Regions from separate parts of the Pseudoalteromonas sp. '520P1 No. 423' genome, predicted to be linked through region 2. Evidence: predicted binding sites of a transcription regulator. Region 2 holds the regulator's gene; the other holds the start of a gene.
The links. The regulator sigma-54, encoded in region 2, starts transcription at its own class of promoters, with help from an activator protein. The targets are predictions, from matches to a motif close to GTTGGCACGNNNNTNGNNT.
Positions count from the first base shown of each region.

Region 1 (3,428 bases), 470 kb from region 2:
GCAATCTCAACCCAGCCCGATGCGACATATTGCACTAACGGCCCATCAGTTAATATGTCATCTGTTGTCATTAAGCCTGAAATACCTTGAACTAGAAGTAAACAGAAAAATGCCAACACCATATAACTACCCGCAGAATTGTGACCTCTTGTATATGAATTTGACTTAATAGAGTTAATGACTGCTTTAGGAGAGTGTAATAAAGCTTTTAATTTTGCAGTATCACTGCCAATAAAACCCCAAAGTAAACGCGCTACGATTAAAGATAATACGCTATAACCCGCTACAAAATGCAAGTCCATCCAACCTTCTTCACCTGAAAAGTAAAGCACACCTATCAGTAAAACCAATGACCAATGAAAAAAGCGGATGAAACCATCCCACACCTTAATTTTTTGCACTTTAAACTCCAACTCAATAAAAATCGATACTTTGCTTATGCATTATTGTGCCATAAAGTGAAGTAATATGCGTAAAAATGAGACAGCAAAGCATTTTTAACTGTTAAAACACTAAGCTAAAAGTGTTCAAAAATTGACAATTAAATCGTACACGATATAATTTATTGAATATCTACTTAGGAACAAAGTTATGTCTGATTTTTATCAACTACAAGCGACTAGTTTGCAGCAACAAAATATCAATATGAAAGACTATCAAGGTAAGGTGGTTTTAATTGTTAATACTGCAAGTAAATGTGGTTTAACACCACAATATGAAGGTTTGCAAAAATTATATGATAAATATAAAGATCAAGGTTTAGTTATTTTAGGTTTTCCATGCAACCAATTTCGCCAACAAGAGCCAGGTGATGCAAATCAGATATCTGAAGGATGCCTCATCAACTATGGCGTAGATTTTCAAATGTTTGAAAAAATAGATGTAAACGGCGCGAACAGCCACCCTATTTATCAATACCTAAAATCAGCCTTACCAGGTATATTTGGCAACAATATAAAATGGAACTTTACCAAGTTTTTAATTGGCAGTGATGGCACACCTATTAAACGCTTTGCTCCCACAACTAAACCTGCCGCAATAGAAGAGCATATTCAGCAAGCTTTAGCGAAATAAATATGTCATCAGCAAACGATCATCAAATATTAGAAAACCAGTTATGTTTTCCGCTTTATGCTGCGTCTAGGTTGGTAACACGTTTATACCAACCGCTTTTAGAGCAATACAAGCTTACCTATACACAATACATAGTCTTAATGATTTTATGGCAAGATGATGGCCTTAGTGTGAAACAAATAGGCGAAAAAGCATTACTTAATAGCAATACATTAACGCCATTATTAAAACGTATGCAACAAGCTCAATTGTTAGAGCGAATAAAAAATAAATCTGATGAAAGGCAAGTGGATATCAAGCTCACACCTAAAGGATGGCAGTTAAAACAAGAACTAGCCTGTATACCGCAACAATTAATCAATCAAACCGATTACGATACTGTAAAAGCGAAACAGCTTAAAATTTTATTAGAGCAGCTTATTAAGCAATTAAAATAAAGATCTCAGAAAAGTAAAAGTAAATAGAGGCCGCTGGTTAGACTATAGGCAACAAACAGATCGCCGAAAAAGCTTAGTTTTTTACGCTCAAATATAAATTGGCTATTAAATTGTTTATTTAACCATTTTTTAGTCTAAATACTAACAACCATACTTTCCACAAAAACAAAATACAGATAACCCATTGTTTTAACTTAAAATAAAAACATGGCACCGATATTGAAATAGCTTATACATCAACAGGAAAGATAATAACTATTTTGATACAGGAAGCTATAACATGACAACATTCGCAAAAAAAACATTATCAGTACAGTCTAAAACATTTGGTACAGCGCTTGTTTTAGGTTCAGCTCTTTTATCTGGTTCAGCACTTGCTCATAACAATTCAAATAGCATTAATATTTCATCTGACAGCTGTAATATGGCGTTCCAACATACTGTTCGCATTCAACCAAATACTCTTGAAATACAAACTCAAAATGATCGAGTAATGCGAATCGAACAAGATGGTACTTTATATATAAACGATGAAGTTATTAGCTTAAATGCTCAAGAGCAACAAACTGTAGAGAACTATGCCGATAACTTACGTGAGCAATTACCACAAGTTGCCAATATAGCACTTGAAGGTGTAAAAATTGCGGGCATTGCAATTGACGAAGTTGGTAATGCATTTGGATTAAATAGCATGGATTCAATGTCTGAATTAATGGATGAATTATCAGTTGAAATTCATGACCAGTTTTACCAAGACGGTACTTTTGTAATGAGTCAAAACGGATTTGATTCAATTGACGATACATTTGGTGAATCATTCGAAAATAAAATGGAAGAAGCCATGCAAGCTGCAGTAATGGATTCAATTGGCGGCTTATTAGTTGCATTGGGGTCAGAGCTTATTGGTTCAGGCGGAGATATGGATGAATTTGAAAACCGAATGCAAAACATGGGCAAACAAATTGAAGAAAAAGTAGAGCTTCAAGCTAAAAACTTAGAAGAAAAAGCAGAAGCACTTTGTGGCTCAATGGAAAAACTAGCGAAACAAGAAGATCAACTTCAAGAATTTTTACCTGAACTTAAAGCTTATGATTTATTTGCGGTAAATCACTAGTCCAACCAAAGTCAGTCATCAAAATAGAGAGGCCACATATGTGGCCTTTTCTATATTCAACAAAAAAACCAGCACAAATAATCACAGTGAGATTAAACCTCTTTAAGTTATTTTTAATTAACAATTACGATATTTTAATCTATTCAACAAGATGAATTTACAAGCTATTAGTATAGTTATCACGCGTTCCTGCATTACTAACCAGTTGTGGTGTTAATAGCAATATTCCCATCGCAATTGGTCGGTAATTTTTCATTTTAGCGTTTTCATATATTGCTTTATTTTTGCTTTAAGGCTTAACAATATGAGACCCACTTTAACGCCCTAATTATTTATTACCCTAAACTCGTTATTACGTTCTTTTGCTTTTTCACTATAACGTGTTTTTTTATTTCAATTCATGGGTATACTTAAAATACCTCTGCAACTAACTTACTTTGGATCTTTATTGAACTCAGTCACTAAAAAGCTAAAATGCAGTAAATTAACCCATAAATTACTACTGTCATTTGGCATTATTTTTATGCTTAGTGGCCTAATTGGTTTTTTTGGCTCTATTTGCGTTAAGTGTTGAATAATTCCTTTTGTGGGAGAAAACGTGGAAATTACTGATTATTCCCACGCTATTTTGAAAAGTATTTTAAATATTATTCACATTGAAGTTTTGCTTGTTCAGCACACCTAGCTTTTGCTTCTTCTTCAGAGCTTCCGCCCATACAAAAATCTAAGCGTATTACCTTTTCTTCAGCTTGGCTTGGCTGGCCTGAAACATTTTCCCAGCGCCACTTTTTTATGACCTTTTT
Region 1 covers NZ_BBZB01000001.1:652,312-655,739, reverse strand. The annotation lists gene PSA_RS03045 (cytochrome b/b6 domain-containing protein) at 1-401, opposite strand, end outside; gene PSA_RS03040 (glutathione peroxidase) at 592-1,074, shown strand; gene PSA_RS03035 (MarR family winged helix-turn-helix transcriptional regulator) at 1,077-1,511, shown strand; gene PSA_RS03030 (YggN family protein) at 1,792-2,625, shown strand; gene PSA_RS03025 (energy transducer TonB) at 3,273-3,428, opposite strand, start outside.
Region 1: a site for sigma-54 is predicted at 1,718-1,736, ahead of PSA_RS03030 (YggN family protein). Genes of this name have one in related genera too.

Region 2 (3,428 bases):
GATATCAAACATACAGATAAAAACATCAAAGCTGACTTATTAGAAGTACATAGAAGAAGCGAATTAGGAAAAGAAAAACAAATATTGATAGCAACAGGTAACCCAGCTACTTTTATCGGTAAACTTAAAGACGGCAGCCCTGTAACAGCAAGTGCAAAAAATATTCGTTATGACGTTGAATCTGGTACCCTCACTTTTAAAGGTGATGCAAAAATAAACCAAAGCGGTCAATCAATGAGTGCTAAAACAATTATCTACGATCACCTTCAAGAACTTATTACCGCATACAAAGATAAAGACTCAGACCAAAGAGTACACACTGTTTTAACGCCAGTTAAAAAAGAAGAAACTAAACAATCGGGTAATAATTAATGAGCTTATTACAAGCAGCGCAACTGGCAAAAAGTTACAACGGCAGGCAAGTCGTAAAAAATGTGAGTTTAGAAGTCAAAGCTGGCACAATCGTTGGATTATTAGGGCCTAATGGTGCAGGTAAAACCACTTCCTTCTATATGATAGTTGGCCTAGTGCCAAGTGATAAAGGCACTATTAAAATTGATGATGAAGATATCACTTTACAGCCTATGCATAATCGTGCTCGTATGGGCATTGGCTACCTACCGCAAGAGTCATCTATTTTCAGAAAGCTGACTGTTTATCAAAATATCATGGCCATATTAGAAACTCGCAAACACCTGAATAAGCAACAAAGAGAAGATGCGCTTAATAATTTATTGGATGAATTTAATATTTGCCATATTCGTGATAGCCAAGGTATGGCATTATCAGGGGGCGAAAGACGTCGAGTTGAAATTGCCCGAGCTTTAGCAGCTGAACCTAAATTTATTCTATTAGATGAGCCATTTGCAGGTGTTGATCCAATTTCAGTATTGGATATTAAAAAAATTATACAACATCTTAAAAATAGAGGTATAGGCGTGTTAATTACAGACCATAATGTGCGTGAAACCTTAGATGTGTGTGAAAAAGCTTACATTGTTTCCCATGGCGAACTTATCGCATCTGGTACACCTGAAGCCGTTTTAGCTGATCAGACTGTAAGAGACGTTTATCTTGGTGAACAATTTAGATTATAAAAAAATATAAAAAGAAATATGGGCTATACTCAAAATTAAGTAAAAAAGAGTGTATTTAATTTAGACATTATAAGGATTGTTAAAACTTAATGAGGCAATCACTACAGCTTCGTCTTGGACAACAACTAACAATGACTCCACAGTTGCAACAGGCTATCCGCCTATTGCAACTTAGCACGTTAGATCTGCAGTTAGAGATACAAGAAGCACTCGAAAGCAACCCGCTCTTAGAACTTGATGAGCAAGATTTTAATGCTGAAGAAAAAACGCCAGCTTCTGAAAATGAAACAGCAGAAAAAGCTTCTGATGCAGAAGAGATAATCCCTACGGCTCAAGTAGAAATGGAAAGCTCTGAAGCCTTAACTAAAGAAACCCTAACAGACGAACTTGCAATGGATGTAAGTTGGGATGAATATGTCAGTGCCGCCCCCGTAGCATCGGCAGGACCTGCCCCAGATGATGATTTAGCATATCAAGGCAGTACATCCGAATCATTGCAAGATTATTTAATGTGGCAATTACGCCTCACCCCATTTAGCCCTACAGATGAAGCTATTGCCACTGCAATCGTAGAAGCTGTAGATGAATCAGGTTACTTAACCGTTTCTTCACAAGACATTTTAGATAGTTTAGGTTCTGAAGAAGATGAAGTTGAATTAGATGAAGTTGAAGCAGTACTTAAACGCATTCAGGTCTTTGATCCTATTGGCATTGCAGCTCGAAGCCTATCAGAGTGTTTATTAATTCAGCTTAATCAATACGATAAAACAACTCCTTGGCTTGATGAAACCAAACATATTTTAAGAGAATACGTTGAATTATTAGGTGCGAGAGATTATCGCAGCTTAATGAAAAAAACTAAGCTCAAAGAACCTGAATTAAAACAAGTGATGGATTTGATCCATAGCCTAAACCCGAAACCTGCATCAAGTATCGTAAAAGAACAAACTGAATATGTGATCCCCGATGTGACAGTAAAAAAAATAAAGGGTCGTTGGGTAGTTGATTTAAATTCAGATACCATGCCAAAAATAAGAGTCAATAATCACTATGCCTCTATGGCAGGCTCTTGTAATGCGGACAGTCAGTTTATTCGCTCTCATTTACAAGAGGCTAAATGGTTTATTAAAAGTATAGAAAGTAGAAACGAAACACTATTAAAAGTTGCCAATTGCATTGTAATGCAACAACAGGCATTCTTTGAACATGGTGATGAAGCAATGAAGCCTATGGTGCTTAACGACGTTGCTGAAATGGTAGAAATGCATGAATCAACTATTTCACGTGTAACCACACAGAAATATATGCATACACCACGTGGTATATATGAACTGAAATATTTTTTCTCTAGCCACGTAAGTACAGAAAATGGAGGTGAGTGTTCATCTACAGCTATTCGAGCACTTATCAAAAAGCTAATTGCCGCAGAAAATCAAGCCAAACCATTAAGTGATAGTAAAATAGCGGATATTTTAGCAGATCAAGGCATCAAGGTGGCCAGAAGAACGATAGCAAAATATCGAGAATCACTGTCCATTCCATCGTCAAATCAGAGAAAATGTTTAATCTGAGATGTATAATAGAAGGAAGTACGCTTATGCAATTAAATTTAACAGGTCGTCATGTAAATATCACAGATCCACTAAGAGACTATGTAACAAACAAATTCGCTAAGCTTGAAAGGCATTTTGATCATATTAACAATGTGCATGTTATCTTAGATATCGAAAAGCTATCTCAAAAAGCAGAAGCAACACTTCATGTTAATGGAGGCGAACTTTTTGCAACTTCTGAGCATGCTGATATGTATGCTGCTATTGATGGCTTGATTGATAAATTAGATCGACAAGTTATTAAACATAAAGAAAAATTATCTAGACGTTAAATATGATTAATTCATTTTTATCAAAGGACTGCACTAAAGCTGCAGTCCTTTTTCATAGCAAAAAACGAATGCTGGAATATATAAGCCAGATAGCACAGCAAAAGCTACCCGAGCTAACTGAACAAGAGATCCTTAATTCTTTATTAAAGCGAGAAAAGCTTGGAAGCACAGGTATCGGAAAAGGTATCGCTATTCCACACGGCCGATTATCCAATATAGATAAAACCGTGGCTATTTTAGTCGTAAATGCAGAACCCATTGCATTTGATGCAATAGACGATCGCCCTGTTGATATATTTATTACTTTATTAGTTCCTGATGCACAATGTCAGGCTCACTTAAAGACGTTAGCTGCAATTGCTGATAAACTCAAAGATAAACAGTTTTGTAAAAAATTACGTCATGCTCAATCAGATCAATCTTTATATGAGATAATGACACTTTAA
Region 2 covers NZ_BBZB01000001.1:180,923-184,350, forward strand. The annotation lists gene lptA (lipopolysaccharide transport periplasmic protein LptA) at 1-372, shown strand, start outside; gene lptB (LPS export ABC transporter ATP-binding protein) at 372-1,097, shown strand; gene PSA_RS00830 (RNA polymerase factor sigma-54) at 1,187-2,668, shown strand; gene hpf (ribosome hibernation promoting factor) at 2,695-2,982, shown strand; gene ptsN (PTS IIA-like nitrogen regulatory protein PtsN) at 2,985-3,428, shown strand.